DNA from 4 places in the Thalassolituus oleivorans MIL-1 genome. Region 4 is predicted to be linked to each of the others. Evidence: predicted binding sites of a transcription regulator. Region 4 holds the regulator's gene; each other region holds the start of a gene.

Region 1 (4,248 bases), 150 kb from region 4:
TGCCATTGCCCAATTGTTGATCAGCCCAATAACGTAAGCTTTGCTCCCAGTTACCTGAGGTGGCAACACTGGTTTGCTGATCGAGTAACTCAGGTGGTAAATCGCTAACAAGGACTTCACGGCCTGACGCCATGACGGTAATCCAGCGACAGGTGTTTTCGAGTTGACGGACGTTACCGGGCCAATCTAAGGAGCTTAAAAACTCTTCGGTTTCAGTACGCAGTTGTTTTACTTCTACTTCTAACTCTTCGGCAGCACGCTTTAAAAAGTGAGTAAGTAGTTTAGGGATGTCTTCGCGACGATCCGCAAGACGCGGTAAATGAATACGAATGACGTTTAGGCGATGGAATAAATCTTCGCGGAAACGACCTTCTTTTACCAAGGTTTCTAAATTTTGGTGCGTCGCAGCGATTATTCGCACATTCACTTTGACGGGGGCGGTACCGCCAACGCGATAGAACTCTCCGTCTGCTAATACGCGCAATAGACGTGTTTGCGTATCTGATGGCATATCACCAATTTCATCAAGAAATAGAGTGCCATTATTGGCTTGTTCAAAGCGTCCGCGGCGCTGACCGCCAGCGCCTGTAAAAGAACCTTTTTCGTGGCCGAATAACTCCGATTCAATTAAATCTTTTGGAATTGCCGCCATGTTTAACGCAATAAAAGGTTCGGCAGAACGAGGGCTATGCTTGTGTAGGGCATGAGCAACAAGTTCTTTACCTGTACCGGATTCACCATTAATGAGAACAGTAATATTGGATTGAGATAAACGACCAATCGCGCGGAAAACCTCCTGCATCGCAGGTGCTTCACCAATAATTTCAGGTGTTTGAGAGTCGTCAATAATCGCTGGAGTCTGCGCGCTTAGTTCGGCGAAGTGCGCAATTGCGCGTTGAATTAAGCTTACTGCTTCATCAACATCAAATGGTTTTGGTAGATATTCAAAGGCACCACTGCGATAAGACGATACCGCACTTTCAAGATCTGAGTGCGCAGTCATGATAATAACGGGTAAATCAGGGTGGGCTTCTGTCGCATGCTTTAACAGTGTTAAACCATCCATACCTGGCATGCGAATATCGGAAATAATTGCATCCGGGTGTTCGCGTCGTAATTGCACTAGGGCGGGTTCTGCCTGCTCAAATACGCGGGTAGTAATATTCGCTTGTTGTAGGGCTTTTTCCAGTACCCAGCGAATGGATTTATCGTCGTCAATGATCCAGACAGTGCTCATAAAGGTTCCAGGGGTAAATAAATGGAGAATGTGGTTTTATCGGCATCACTGACAAATTCAATAATGCCTTGGCTCTGATTGATAAGGGATTGTGATATCGACAATCCCAGTCCTGTGCCTTCAGCGCGACCACTAACCATAGGATAAAACAGGTCTTCACGCAGTGCGGCTGGGATACCGGGTCCATTATCAATAATATCTATTTGTGCCACCAAACGATGGCGATGATGACCGATAGTAAACTGGCGAATAGTACGCGTGCGCAGTATTAACATCGGACGTTCTACTTGTTCTTTGTTTTCAAGCATTGCCTGCATGGCGTTGCGGCAGATATTAAGCAAGGCTTGAATCATTTGGCCTTTATCGGCTTCGAATTCGGGAATAGATGGATCGTAATCGCGAGAAATAAGAATGACGCCATCGGATTCCACTTCGATAAGTTGACACACACGCTCTAAAACTTCGTGAATGTTTACTTGTTCTTGCTTTGGTATTTGGCGTGGGCCAAGTAAGCGATCAACTAAATCTCGTAAGCGATCCGCTTCTTCAATAATAATATTGGTGTATTCACCAAGTTCTTCGGTTGGCAGTTCACGTGCGAGTAGCTGTGCTGCTCCACGAATACCACCGAGCGGGTTTTTGATCTCATGTGCTAAACCGCGCACCAACGAACGTGTTGTTTCTTGCTTGGATATCAATTGCTCTTCGCGACTAATACGCGTTAGGCGGTCGCGACCTTGTAGCTCAATCAGTAGCGACGGCAGGCGAGTTTCGGGGTGAGCAACTGGGCTAACGCTATAGTCGAGCGTTATATGCTGCTGGTTGTGGAGTTTAATAATGGTTTCGCGTTTGGTGTACGAATGTCCTGTGATGACGGATTGTTCTAATGCGGAAGCCGATTCGTCGGTTTCAATGCAGAGATCAGTGAAAGGGACGCCGACGCCACGTTTACCACTCATTTCGAGTAAGGCTTCTGCGGCAGGGTTCATGTAGAGCACGATTAAATCGGCGTCTAAAAGTAACACACCAGTATTCAGGTGTTCGAGTAATCGTTGATTGATGATCGCGCTAGCCAGCATAGAAGTTCTCCGTATTGCCCTTAATAGGCAAAAAACGAGCCATCTTAATTGAATGCACAATGATAGCGCGATCAGAGATTTTTAGTGCTGCTAACTAGCCCAAAGATAGATTTATTCGCATACCAATGGTTCTAAATTGGTGCATCGAGGTGATTTTATGCACCAATTTAGATCTATCTGGAGAGGGATGATGCTCGAAATACGGGTATTACGACAAGATTACTACTGATGAGTGGCTCGTCTTCGGCGTTGCGTACTTGTAATTGCAAAGAATGTTCGCCACGGTCGAGATTTTGCAAATTGAATGAGGTTTGTCGCCCTTTGGCAATGATCGCGCCGTTGTCTAGCAATACTAAGTTATCGCTGTCGCGCAGAGCAGGGCTTAGTACGCCACTGACTTCGACATTGCCCCCTGCACCGGTCGGTAGTGGTTCACGATCTCGGGGGCTTACAATCGCTAAGCTAGTATAGCTAAAGGCAGCCTCTGTTCGTTTGGCGGGTTCTGGCGTCGGTGGTGGCTCGGGATTAAATGCCGGTAGCGAAGGCAGCTCTCTCACTTCGTGACGCTGAGAATCATCGCTAGGCATATCGCTAAAAATAACATTGCCTTCAGCATCCATGCTCATATAAACCTCGGTACCCGCATTCGCTGCAGCAAAACCAAAGCTCAAAATGATGCAAGCTGAGTAGATTAGGGGATTCATATTCAATTTCCTTGTGTCACCGTGAGCGGAGTTAATCCAACAGTATGCTAAGAGCTTAACGGTTAAAAGTTGTTGCCCCAGTATAAAACCGGCTATCCTCCGTCGGCAAATAGTCAGATACCTCAAGATAGCAGAATAATGATCGGATTAGTGCAACGTGTTCGCCACGCTCGTGTCGATGTGGATGATAAAACCATTGGTGAAATTGGTGCTGGTATTGTCTTATTGTTGGGCGTTCAAAAGCATGATGACGAAGTTACCCTACAGCGTTTGCTGCAGAAATTACTGAATTATCGTATTTTTGCCGATGATCAAGGGCGAATGAATTTAAGTCTTTTAGACGTTCAAGGGCAGCTGTTGGTGGTTTCGCAATTTACCTTGGCGGCCGATACCCAAAAAGGTACGCGCCCAGGCTTCTCTCGTGCTGCTGCGCCCGAGCATGCGCGTGAGTTATATGAATTATTTTGTCAGAAGGCTGGCGAGCAGGTCATGGTGCAAACCGGTGAGTTTGGTGCCGATATGCAGGTGAGCTTGCAAAATGATGGTCCGGTGACATTTTGGTTAGAAGTCTAGGACGACAACTCGCGTTACTTGGTATGCTTGCACATGGTTAATTAACATCGAGCTAAGCTCGGTCTCTATTTATTGATTAAGGAAGTTTTGTGGATTACTCAGCATTGAAACACTCCCATGTGGGATTGGCTTACCTTTCGATCCTATTTTTCATTGTTCGATTTGCTATGTTCCGAATGAGCCCAGCATTGAAAGCAAATAAGTTATTTAAGATTCTTCCCCATGTGATTGATACCTTATTACTCGTATTTGCCATTTTATTGTGTATTGAAATTTCTCAATATCCACTAACAGATCATTGGTTAACGGCGAAAGTAGCCGGTTTGATTGCTTATATCGGCTTCGGTACGGTGGCAATTAAACGCGGTAATACTACGGCCTTTATATTGGCGCTGGTCAGTTTTGGATATATCTTTGGCGCGGCGAAGGCTCACAGTGTGATGTCTTGGTTGGCGTTAATGTAAGCACTCTGATAGGGTTCTTCTATTCTATAGTTAGCCCTACGGTTTTGTTTACCGAGTTTCTTATGAGTAAGCGCACACTATCATCGTTACTACTGCTACTTTTGGTGTTCACCACCTTGAGTGCTAGTGTGCGTGCGGCTCAACCATGTGCTGCCATGATGGTGGTGACGCAAGCAGGTTCACATACCATG
Region 2 (4,248 bases), 610 kb from region 4:
CCATTTTAATGAATCAAGTCCGGTGGTATTACCACCGAGTAGAATACGATCAATTAATGCACCGGCCTTATCGTTACCAAGAGCCTGTGTCAGCATATTTCGAATATAGTCGTCTGAGCCCAACCCCATGCCCGTTTGGCCGCTCACCGCATCTAAAAATTCAGAGACCACACCTTCGACTTGGCCTTGATTAATATTTTTCAACGTCGCCATCGCCGTACCCACACGTTGCACCTCTTTCGGCCCCATGTGTTTTAAAATTTCAGCAGCGTCTTTCTCGCCCAATGTCATGAGCAAAATAGCGGCACGCTCAACACGGCTTAAATTCGCTAGTGCATTTTCGGGCATCGTATTCTCAGCCATTGTTTTCGTTCACCCATCCAATAACCACTTGAGCAACACGCGCAGGATCTTCGGCAATTAGACCTTTAAGTGCATCTAACTGACGCTCATAGCTTTCTGATGCGCCTGGTAATAAATATTCGTCCATACCTGCCAGTGTTACGCGATCATCATCTAATCCGGCTTCGGCATCTTCCAATTCATCCAGTAAACTCGATTCATCATCACGACCTCTGCTGGCAATACTTTTAATCGTTGGGCGAATCACACCGAAAATTAATACCAGTATGAAAAGACCCGCTAATACTTGCTTCATGATTTCCCAGAACCAAGGCTGTGTCCAAAAATCTGGATCACCCAGCAATGTTTCACCTTTGCCCATAAAGGGCGAATTGATCACGTTAACGCTATCGCCACGCGCAGCATTAAAACCAACCGTATCTTTGACCAATACTTCTAAACGCTGCAGATCAGCATCTGTCCATGGCTGCAGTACCATGTCGCCATCCGCATTCATTATTTCTCGATCATTCACTACAACCGCAACGGTTAAACGTTGAATACGCCCGACCTGACTTTGTTTGTAGCTCAACGTCCTATCGACTTCATAATTGCGTGTAGCCTCAGAGCGACGTTTACCTGCGGCGCCTGCACCACCAGCACCTGTGCCTATCGCTTGCTCTGGCGCCGTGGCTGCAGCAGGAGGTTGATTCGATAAAGCCCCAGGAATACCACCAGCGTCCTTTCCACCATTTGATTCATCAACCAATTGTTCACTACGCAAAGCAATTAAATCAGGATTAAATAACTCTTCGCTTTGTTCCTGAATAGTAAAATCAATATCGGCAGATACTTCTGCTTTATAATTAGCCTCACCTAACACAGGCTTAAGAATATTATTAACCGCCTGAGTAAGGGTTTCTTCAACCTTCTCTGAATATTCAAGCTGTCGGGTTGCCATCATTTCGCCAGTATCTTCTGGCGCAACTTTGGATAGCAAATTACCCTTTTGATCAACAATAGAGACATCAGCGCGATCCATTTCGCTTACCGACGACGCCACCAAATTCATAATGGCTTCAACCTGATCGCGCGATAAATCACTACCCGGATATAGCTCTAAAAACACCGATGCTCTCGGTTTACGTTGATCGCGCACGAAAACAGATTGTTTTGGCAGTGCTAAATGCACACGAGCATTACGAACACTTTTGACACTGGCAATTGTACGCGCCAACTCACCCTCAAGACCGCGACGATAACGCGCATTTTCAATAAACTGACTCGTACCTAACGTACTATCTTTTTCTAATACTTCTAGTCCAACTGTTTTGTCATCAATTAAGCTCGCTGCCGCCAGCTTCATACGCGCTTCATGCAGATCACTGGCTTGCACCATTAATATCTGCGTTACTGGATCAATTTGAAAAGGAATATCTTCGCGCTGCAATACCTCGACAATGTCTTGAGCATTGTGATCTTGCATACGGTGAATAAGCGGTTTGTAAGTGGGTTCGCGTGACCAGATAAAAATAGCAACCACCAATGCAATTACCAATGCAATACCGCCGATAACGGCGGCTTGGCGCACTATATTTAATTTGCCGAAACCTGCCATAAGCGGATGGGAATCAGTGCGAGTGTCAGTCGATGCTGGTGTCATCGCCGCTTCAGTGCCGCTACCACTATCGGCACCTGCCATCGCTTGTGCTGGTACATTATCCATACATCAACCCATTAAACCGGCATGTTCATGATGTCTTTATAAGCTTCGACCAGTTTATTACGAACCTGGGTCATTGCTTGAAAAGACACGCTGGATTTTTGTAATGCAATCATAACTTCTGGTAAGTCAATGGATGCATCCCCCTGCTCAAAACGGGTAGCCAAATTCCCAGCAACTTTTTGATTTTCGTTGACGTTATCAATCGCAGTTTTAAACATAGTCTGAAAATCAGGAACCGTATTGTCACCACTGACTTTCATACTATCGCCATTAACGCGATTCACATCACCGATGCTTTGTGGACGAGCCACCGAGTCGGAACGCATCATGCCTTCAACACCACGACTGGCGGGTGCTGAATTAATGGACTGTTCGTGCTGCGTGCGCAGCTGATCTTTTACCTGACGCATCTGCATTAAAACGGAACTGACATCGACACGATCAATCATACTGCTACCCTCGTTGCCACCCTGACTGCTGTGAGTTCATGATGGCGTATCATTATTTTTTGACACTTTTCGGCAGTTTTCATGCCCTTTATTCTGACGTTGCAACTTGCTTGCCAGAATTAAGGGCAAAGGGAGGGAAAGGAGGAAAGTTTAAAAAGAAGACACCATAGATTCGACATCAACACCTTCATCGCGCAAGCGCGCAACCTTGTAACGCAAGGTTCTTGGGCTAATACCCAAACGATCAGCAGCTTCCTTGCGACTAGGCTCTTCTTTTAGTGCCTTGACGATCAGTTCTACTTCTCGAGTACGTAAATCGCTACCCAACTCGCCCTCCTCCGCCGGTAAAACGACGCTAGCAGGCATCTCATGCTGACGGTTTTTCGGCACAGGAGTCAGAATCAAATCGTTCGGGTGTAGTTGCGGCCCCGTTTGCATAATCAATGCACGCTGAATGGTATTGTCTAGCTCACGAACATTACCCGGCCAGCTATGGGCAAGCATTTTTTGCTCAGTTTCAGGTAACATTTTCGGCACTGGACGCTTCATTTTACCGGCATGGTGAGTCAGCAAGCGCTTAGCTAAAGGAATGATATCTTCACGACGCTCACGCAGCGGCAACCAATTCAATGGGAATACGCTAAGACGATAATATAAATCTTCACGGAAATTGCCTTCCGCCACGTAATCCGCTAAATCTCGGTTCGTCGTCGCTAAAATACGCACGTCCAAATCCAACGTTTTCTTACCACCTAAACGTTCGACCTGTCGCTCTTGAATAACGCGTAACAACTTTGCTTGCAGGCTCAAATCCATTTCGGTGATTTCATCTAGCAATAAGGTGCCACCTTCAGCCTGTTCAAATTTACCCGGCATAGCATTGTACGCTCCAGTAAATGCACCTTTTTCATATCCAAACAGCATAGCTTCCAACATATTCTCTGGAATAGCTGCACAGTTAATGGCAATAAAAGGCTGATGCTTACGGCTTGATTGCTGATGAATATAACGAGCAAGCACTTCTTTACCTGTGCCGCTCTCACCACTGATTAATACTGTCGAATCAGTTTGCGCCACACGCTGAGCCATCTGAAACAATTGCTGCGAGGACGCTGCTTCACATACGGGTTCAGACTCATCAACGTCTACCGACACATCTTGCGTAAAGGGCTTCAACAAGGCGTCCAATTCACGTAATTCAAACGGCTTCATCAGATAGTCGTTAGCGCCGCGTTGCATTGCCTTAACGGCCTGACCAACATCGCCATAAGCCGTCATCAATAATACCGGCAACCAAGGATGCTGAGCCTTTATCTGATCCAGCAACTCTAAGCCATCCATCCCTGGCATATTGATATCCGACAGCACCAAATCCAATGTATGGCTGCGTAAAATTGCCATTGCCTCAATGCCATTCGGAGCTTCAAAAACTTCGTAACCCTTTAACATTAAGGTATCGACAATCGCTTCGCGCAAGCGCGGATCATCTTCTACAACCAGTAAACGCATGATCATTTCCTCCAGTAAAATCGACCGCTAATTAGTTACCCATTAGCGGTAAAAATAGTTCAGCTGAAACGCCGCCCATCGGGCTATCCGCCAACAAAAATTCGCCGTGATGCGCACGCACTACCGCTTGAACAACCGCCAAACCCAACCCCGTACCATTACTCTTTGTGGTGAAAAATGGTTCCATCATGCGGGCTTTTTGCTGCGGTTCTAAGCCGGGGC
Region 3 (4,248 bases), 530 kb from region 4:
GAATTCACTCCATATGTACTGAATTCGTTCGATCCACTGGATCAAGATACCTACAACAACGCAACCTCAACCACAATTTATGACAGCTTGGGTAACTCCCACGTCATGACCCAATATTTCGTAAAAGAACCGTTAGATGCGACACGCCCTAACGAACAAAATATTTGGGCAATGTACGTGTTAATTGACGGGCAAAACGTCGGTGATCCTGATCCATCACTGCCATTCCCAGAAAACTTAGACCCAACTGCAGCGCGTTTCGAAATCTTCTTTAACCAAGACGGTACACTCGACGAAATTGCCACCGGCGACATCTTCATCACCAACTGGGACCCAGTTGACGAAAATGGCGATCCAACGGGTGCATTTACCTCAACCAACGTGTTGGAAGGCGGTATTCCACTAATTGATCCACCGGTTAACTCCAACTTCCAAATTTCGTTGGACGGCTCCACCCAATTCGGTAGCAGCTTCTCCGTTAACGAAGTGAACCAAAATGGTTATTCAACCGGCCGCTTAACCGGCCTTGAAATCGACCAAGAAGGGATTATCTTCGCCCGCTTCACCAACGGCCAAGCACAAACATTAGGGCAGGTAGCACTGGCTAACTTCCGTAACCCAGAAGGCTTAACGCCAGTAGGGGATACCGGCTGGGCAGAATCGTTTGAATCGGGCGTACCGACGGTTGGTTCTCCAAGAACTGCATCCTTCGGCCAGATTCGATCATCGGCACTTGAAGACTCTAACGTAGACCTTTCAGAAGAACTGGTTGGCCTGATTATCGCCCAGCGAAACTTCCAGGCCAGCGCCAAAACCATTGAAACAATGGACCAGGTGACCCAGACCATCCTGAATATTTAATAGAGGTTGAACGGTAGGAGGTACTCATTGAACGGTAGGAGGTACTCATTGAATTGTAGGAGGTACTCATGGAATTGTAGGAGGTACTCATTGAATTGTAGGAGGTACTCAGGGAGCGAAGCGAGCAGTGCCGATAATCGCGACTACGAACAAAAAACGTTCATTGAGTCGCTCCTACACAAAAAACGTTCGTTGAGTCGCTCCTACCGATACACCACAAGCGGCATACACTTGCCGCTTCCCCCATATCTTTTCCTCCTTTGACGCGATAAAAACCGTCGAAAAATCCCTATCTAATTGATTTAAAACACAAAAATACACTTGGCACGCCCTCTGCAATGTTCTTAATAACGCAATAACAAAGAACAACGGGGAACACCATGGATCGAGCGCTATACATCGCCATGTCGGGAGCCAAACAAAATACACTTGGCCAAGCCGCGCACGCTAACAACCTAGCGAACGCCAGCACCACAGGTTTTCGCTCCGACTACACCCAAAGCCGAGCTATGGGCGTCTATGGTGAACACTTCCCAACTCGCGCCTACGCCATGACCGAACGCCCAGCGTCTGATTTCCGTCAAGGCCCACTGGTAGAAACAGGCCGCGCCCAAGATGTCAGCATTGAAGGCCCAGGTTGGTTCGCCGTTGTCGGCCCCGACGGTAACGAAGCCTATACTCGCGCAGGCGATTTAAGTGTCGATCCCAACGGCAGGCTCATCACCGGCACCGGCCTACAACTTCTTGGCGATGGCGGCCCAGTCGTACTGCCAGAATACGAAAAAATAGAAATCAGTCGCGCGGGCATTGTCACCGTACAACCCACGGGCGAAGTCCCCGCAGCCGTCGCCGAACCCGTACAACTAAAACTCGTAAATCCAGACATGCAATTACTAGAAAAAGGTGAAGACGGCCTGTTTCGCTTTCGTGACCCAGCCGTCACCCAAGCCCCAGCCGACCCTAACATCACCCTAGTCAATGGCTTTATTGAAGGCAGCAACGTAAACGCCGTCACCGAATTAACCAGCTTAATCTCGCTCAATCGACAGTACGAAATGGAAGTGAAGCTAATGAAAAGCGCCGACGAAATAAGCGCAGCCACCACACAAATACTGTCGAATCAGTAATAGGAGCTAACCAATGTTAAATTCACTATGGGTAAGCAAAACCGGCCTCGAAGCACAAGACTTGGCACTCACAACAGTGTCGAACAACCTTGCCAACGTATCGACCACCGGCTTTAAAAAAGACCGCCCCGTATTTGAAGACTTGCTGTATCAAATTCAACGTCAACCGGGGGCTAACTCATCCGCCGATAGTCGTCTGCCATCTGGTCTACAACTCGGTACCGGTGTACGCACAGCTGGGACACAAAAAATCTTTACTACCGGCTCGCTGCAACTAACCGACCAACCGCTAGACATGGCCATTAACGGCCGCGGGTTTTTCCAAATTCAAATGCCCGACGGCAATATTGGCTACAGTCGCGACGGCACATTTCATATCAACGCCGACGGCACCATCGTTAACGTTAACGGCTACCCGCTAGAGCCACAGATAGACATCCCCGACCAAACCAACCAGCTCACCATTAGCAAAGATGGCATCGTACAAGCCACCTTATTTGGTGACCCAACACCGCAACAGCTAGGCCAAATAGAAACCGTCGACTTTATTAACCCCGCAGGCTTGCAAGCGGCTGGTGGCAACTTATTTCTTGAAACCGCCTCAAGCGGCGCACCACAAGGTGGAACGCCCAACAACGACGGCTTCGGCACCATTGAACAAGGCGCACTCGAAAACTCCAACGTCGAAGTAGTAGAAGAACTCGTGAAAATGATCACCGTTCAACGCGCCTACGAAATGAACTCAAAAGTCGTCTCCGCAGCCGATCAAATGCTGCAATTCCTGACGCAAAACGTATAACAGATTAGGAGGTGCCTTATGTGGCGCATCGCATCAATACTCGTTATTTTATTGCCAGCCTGCACATCCGTTCCCATGGAGCGCGACGTATTTCCTGACGACCCAGACTTCGCCCCTGTATCCGCGCAAAGCCTAGCGCCACCACCTAATGCTAACGGCTCGCTGTATCAGGCGCGCTACAGCCTAGGTTTATACACCGACCAGCAAGCCACCCGTGTCGGCGACATCATTACCGTGATATTCGACGAACAATATCAATCGAGTAAATCCGCCGCCACCAACGCCGACAAATCATCGACCAACGACCTCGCCGTACCGAGTTTAATGGGCACAGTGCCAGGATTTAAAAACCTAAATCTCGACACCAGCACCTCAGCCGACCGAAAATTCAGCGGCAAAGGCGAAGCTGACCGTTCGAATAGTTTAAGCGGCCAAATAACCGTATCCGTTGCCGAAATATTACCGAACGGAATATTAAGAATTCGCGGCGAAAAATGGTTAACCCTAAGCGAAGGCGAAGAATATATTCGCATCCAAGGACTCGTCCGCCCGGCAGACATCACCCCAGATAACACAGTCGCCTCCAGCAAAGTCGCCGACGCACGTATCTCATTTGGCGGACGTGGAGCGCTTAACAACTCCACCAAACAAGGCTGGGCCGACCGCATATTAACCTCACCGTGGTGGCCGTTTTAACGAATCGCGACTACGAACAAAAAGCGTTCGTTGAATCGCTCCTACAGAATATCGTTCATTGAACATGTAGGAGGTACTCAAGGTAAAACTGTAGGAGGTACTCAGGGAGCGAAGCGAGCAGTGCCGATGAGTATGAGTATTGATGATCTTCACAGATGACATCGCGACTACGAACAAAAAGCGTTCGTTGAATCGCTCCTACAGAATATCGTTCATTGAACATGTAGGAGGTACTCAAGGTAAAACTGTAGGAGGTACTCAGGGAGCGAAGCGAGCAGTGCCGATGAGTATGAGTATTGATGATCTTCACAGATGACATCGCGACTACGAACAAAAAGCATTCGTTCAATCGCTCCTACAAGAATAAATCATTACTCAATCTGCACGAACCTTCTTGAAATTGAATCACTATTAAATTAAAACGATGAATAGGGACATAAATTCAAGGATTGAATATGCTCAAAGGGCACTCTAATTTACGCAAAGGCCGATTTTCAGAGTCTGGCCGCATTTATCTTGTAACGGCCACGACCAACGACCGCACACCAATATTCTCTGATCCTAAATACGCAATTCCAACCTGTAGATTTTTTACTAAACCAACCTCATTATTAGGTAATTCACTATTAAGTTGGGTGTTAATGCCTGACCACATCCACTGGCTAATAGAACTCGGTGAGAATGGCGATCTCAGTAAAACCATACAGCTACTTAAATCAGGTTCTGCACGAATAATTCGAGAGCGTGGATTCGGGAATAAAGTAT
Region 4 (4,248 bases):
TAAATCAGCCCTTGAGTGAACAGCAAAGTAACGAAGCCGATTACTATGGAGAGACGCTACTCAACTGGCACTATGGTGTGGATGGTAAACTTGGGCAGACCTTTCGAGCCCAGCGTTCAGATCACTATCCCCTAATAGGCGTGACCCGTTTTTTCGCACCTATGATTACCACGCGAGATGATCGTGGCCAAATCTGGCAAGTCACCGCCAAAGAAGGGTCGCTAAAAGACGACGAGCAAGTTATTCGTTTTAACCAGACAGTACGGATCGAGCCCATAAATACTGGCGAACAAACAACCGATGCCATGCTGATTGAAACCGAAGCATTAACCTACGATATTCGTGAGCAAATTGCAGCGACCGATTTACTGGTCACCATGACAGGGCCGGGTAGCCGCGCGACCGCAACAGGCATGACTCTGGATGTTAACCGCCAGCGCATGGAACTGAAAACCGGGGTAAAGACTATTTATGTACCCGAACAATAAGCACACCAACACTATGAAAAACAGCGCCCGTGCGTTATTTATTTTGGCCGTGAGCAGCATCAGTCAGCTAGCACTTGCGCTACCCGATGACTGGCAACAAGAAATGACCATATTATCCGACCGCGCAGAAATCGACCGCAAAGCGGGTACGGTTATCTACGAAGGTAACGTCATTCTGACTCAAGGCACGTTGCGTATTGAATCCGACCGATTGATGATTTTACGTAGCGGCAACACGCTCGAAAAAGCCGTAGCCGAAGGCAATAATGGGGAACCAGCGCGCTATCAACAACAAGTGACCGCTGGTAAACCTATGACTCGCGCTCATGGTGATCGGATTGACTATTTTGCCGCGCGCCGCCAAGTTACACTGACCGGCGACTCGCAATTAGAACAAGATGGCAACCTATTTAGTGGCGAGCATATCGTCTACGACATGGACAAAGAAACCGTCAAAGCCGACGGCGGCACACGCAACGACAGCCAAGCTACGCCAGACAGCGGCTCTTCTGGCGATCGTCGTATTAAAGTTATTATCCAACCGCAACAGGCCACTGATGAAAACGCTGAAAGCTGAACACCTAGCGAAAAGTTACAACGGCCGTGAAGTGGTAAAAGATGTATCCATGTCGGTACACAGCGGTCAAATTGTTGGTTTGCTTGGCCCTAACGGGGCAGGCAAAACGACCTGTTTTTATATGATCGTTAATCTTGTGCAAGCCGACAAAGGACGTATCAAGATCGACGACGAAGACCTGAGCCACCTGCCTATGCATGGGCGCGCGCAACGAGGAATCGGTTACTTACCCCAAGAAGCCTCGATTTTTCGTAAGCTCAGCGTGGCCGACAATATCCTCGCAATTTTAGAAACGCGTAAGGATCTAAATCGCAAACAACGATTAGAGCGCCTTGAAGGATTGCTCGATGAGTTCCACATTCAGCACATCCGCGCAAGCTTAGGCATGTCGTTATCAGGAGGCGAACGTCGACGCGTAGAGATAGCTCGCGCATTAGCTGCAGAGCCATCTTTCATCCTACTGGATGAGCCATTCGCAGGGGTTGACCCCATTTCCGTATCCGACATCATGGATATTATTCGGCAGCTGAAAAACCGCGGCATCGGCGTACTGATCACCGACCACAATGTGCGTGAGACCCTCGCCATCTGTGAAAAAGCCTATATTGTCGGTGGGGGCCATATCATTGCGGAAGGCACCGCAGAAGAAGTTTTAGCGAACGAACAAGTGCGAAAAGTTTACTTGGGTAACGATTTCCGCCTTTGATTCTAGCCCCCTCATCAGGCTATGATCGAATCAATCGGGTTTCGTGCTTGCAAGATAGATTCCATAAGCACAGGCTTAGCCTATAATGCATAAACACTATTTTTCTGCCGTAGATAGGTAATCGTTAAGTTTCCATGAAAGCGTCTCTCCAGTTAAAGATGGGTCAGCAACTGACCATGACCCCTCAGTTGCAACAAGCCATCCGCCTACTCCAGCTGTCCACCTTGGACTTACAGCAGGAGATTCAGGAGGCGCTCGACTCCAATCCGATGTTAGAAACGGATGAGTACGACGATCCGAATCCTGAGGTAGAAGCACACCGTGGTGAAAAAACTGAACAAGAACAAAACGAAATAGATCACGAAGCCCGAGAGCGTTCTGAAGACAATCACACGCTCGATGAACAATGGTCTGACGATAAAATTCCAGAAGATCTACCCAACGACAGCGAATGGGAAGATACCTACCAAACCACTGCCAGCGTTTCCTCCAGCAGTGGTAGTAGTGGCGCAATAAACGACGATTTCGATTACGACTCTCGTCATGCCACCACCGATAGCCTACAAGACCATCTTTTGTGGCAGCTTAATCTCACTCCGATGAGTGATACCGATCGCGAAATCGCCTTAATGCTGATTGATGGCACCGACGACGATGGCTACTTACACACCACTGTCGACGATATTCTCACCAGCCTTGATCCAGCATTAGAAGTTGAAGAAGACGAAATCATGGCAGTGCTGCATCGTCTGCAGCAATTTGATCCTGCCGGTGTGTTCTGTGTCGACTTGCGTGAATGCCTGTTACTACAATTGCAGCAGCTACCAGAAGCAACGCCTTGGTTAGCAGAAGCCAAACTCGTGATTCGTGAACACATCGAGTTACTCGGCAGTCGTGATTATCCAACGCTGATGCGTAAAGCAAAATTAAAAGAAGAAGCGCTCAAAGATGTGCTGCGCTTAATTAAAGAACTCAATCCAAAACCGGGCTCAGGCATCTCTCCTGATCAATCTGAATATGTCATTCCCGATGTTTTAGTGCGTAATATTCGTGACGAATGGCGAGTCGAACTCAACCCCGAAATCGCACCGCGTCTGCGCGTCAATGCCGATTATGCGTCCTTAGTTCGCCGTTCCGATAACAGCACCGACAACGCTTTCCTCAAAGACCACCTGCAAGAAGCTCGCTGGTTCATTAAAAGCTTACAAAGCCGCAATGAAACCCTACTCAAGGTGGCAACTAAGATCGTCGAATATCAGATCGAGTTCTTCGAAGAAGGCGAAGAAAAAATGAAACCACTGGTTCTGCACGACATTGCCGAAGCCGTGGGCATGCATGAATCGACAATTTCTCGTGTTACCACGCAGAAATTTATGCACACCCCTCGTGGTATTTTTGAGCTGAAATATTTCTTCTCAAGCCACGTCAGTACCGATAGCGGTGGTGAATGTTCATCTACCGCAATTCGTGCCATGATCAAAAAACTAATTTCTGAAGAAAATGCCCGTAAGCCATTAAGCGACAATAAAATCGCGGCATTACTAGGCGACAAAGGCATCCAGGTCGCGCGCCGTACCGTTGCTAAGTACCGCGAGGCCATGATGATTCCGCCCTCTAACGAGCGCAAACAGCTTATCTGACGATCAACAACGAGCCAGTAGACAAAAAGGAGACTGGGCATGCAAATCAATATCAGTGGTCACCACGTAGATGTAACCGAAGCAATGCAGGGATACGTTGAGGAAAAGATGTCAAAGCTGACACGTCACTTTGACAACATCACTACCGGACAGGTTACTCTGACCGTTGAAAAGGGCCGCCAAGTAGCGGAAGCAACCATTCACGTTACAGGTACAGATATCCATGCCAAGTCAGAGCATGATGATATGTATGCTGCCATTGACTTAATGACTGACAAGCTCGATCGACAAGTGTTAAAACACAAAGAAAAAACAGTCGCGCGGCTACACGGACAAGGCTAACTCCATGACACTTCGCATTGACGATATCCTCTCACCAACACACACCTTGGTGGACGCAGAGGTATCCAGCAAAAAAAAGTTGCTGGAATTCCTAGCAGGATTGGTCGCTGAATCCATCAGCGATAGCTCAGCGGATGAAATCTATGAGCGACTACTCGGACGCGAACGTCTGGGTAGTACCGGCATAGGGGAAGGCATTGCCATTCCCCATTGTCGGTTGCCTCAGTGTGAACAGGCCTTTGGCGTGCTATTACGCCTTGCCGAGCCAATCGACTTCGACGCCATTGACGGCAAACCAGTAGATTTGGTGTTCGCACTCTTAGTACCAGAAGAAGCAACGGAAGAACATTTGCAGGTATTGGCAATGTTGGCCCGTAATTTCAATGAAGAGTCGTATCGCAGTGCATTACGTTGCGCTCCGGACAATCGTCAACTATTCCAGCGCGCAGCCGCCGGAACTTAATACCACAAGGAATGTAGGCCCATGCGTTTGGT

What was found. Region 4 encodes sigma-54, which starts transcription at its own class of promoters, with help from an activator protein. Its sites were predicted from a motif close to TGGCACNNNNNTTGCTNT; they were not measured.
Region 1: the regulator sigma-54 is predicted to act here: its motif matches at 2,341-2,358, upstream of glnL (nitrogen regulation protein NR(II)).
Region 2: the regulator sigma-54 is predicted to act here: its motif matches at 2,616-2,633, upstream of fliE (flagellar hook-basal body complex protein FliE).
Region 3: the regulator sigma-54 is predicted to act here: its motif matches at 1,184-1,201, upstream of TOL_RS12495 (flagellar basal body rod protein FlgF).

The regions. Positions count from the first base shown of each region.
Region 1 covers NC_020888.1:3,105,219-3,109,466, reverse strand. Annotated here, with positions in the region: gene ntrC (nitrogen regulation protein NR(I)) at 1-1,237, opposite strand, end outside; gene glnL (nitrogen regulation protein NR(II)) at 1,234-2,316, opposite strand; gene TOL_RS18505 (DUF4124 domain-containing protein) at 2,490-3,020, opposite strand; gene dtd (D-aminoacyl-tRNA deacylase) at 3,159-3,593, shown strand; gene TOL_RS14245 (SirB2 family protein) at 3,683-4,057, shown strand; gene TOL_RS14240 (hypothetical protein) at 4,120-4,248, shown strand, end outside.
Region 2 covers NC_020888.1:2,644,117-2,648,364, forward strand. Annotated here, with positions in the region: gene fliG (flagellar motor switch protein FliG) at 1-363, opposite strand, end outside; gene fliF (flagellar basal-body MS-ring/collar protein FliF) at 356-2,068, opposite strand; gene fliE (flagellar hook-basal body complex protein FliE) at 2,080-2,517, opposite strand; gene TOL_RS12170 (sigma-54-dependent transcriptional regulator) at 2,668-4,026, opposite strand; gene TOL_RS12175 (sensor histidine kinase) at 4,058-4,248, opposite strand, start outside.
Region 3 covers NC_020888.1:2,719,258-2,723,505, reverse strand. Annotated here, with positions in the region: gene TOL_RS12500 (flagellar hook-basal body complex protein) at 1-861, shown strand, start outside; gene TOL_RS12495 (flagellar basal body rod protein FlgF) at 1,242-1,988, shown strand; gene flgG (flagellar basal-body rod protein FlgG) at 2,002-2,787, shown strand; gene flgH (flagellar basal body L-ring protein FlgH) at 2,806-3,483, shown strand; gene TOL_RS12480 (REP-associated tyrosine transposase) at 3,939-4,248, shown strand, end outside.
Region 4 covers NC_020888.1:3,253,295-3,257,542, forward strand. Annotated here, with positions in the region: gene lptC (LPS export ABC transporter periplasmic protein LptC) at 1-488, shown strand, start outside; gene lptA (lipopolysaccharide transport periplasmic protein LptA) at 472-1,065, shown strand; gene lptB (LPS export ABC transporter ATP-binding protein) at 1,046-1,771, shown strand; gene TOL_RS14955 (RNA polymerase factor sigma-54) at 1,906-3,411, shown strand; gene hpf (ribosome hibernation-promoting factor, HPF/YfiA family) at 3,451-3,753, shown strand; gene ptsN (PTS IIA-like nitrogen regulatory protein PtsN) at 3,758-4,216, shown strand; gene rapZ (RNase adapter RapZ) at 4,238-4,248, shown strand, end outside.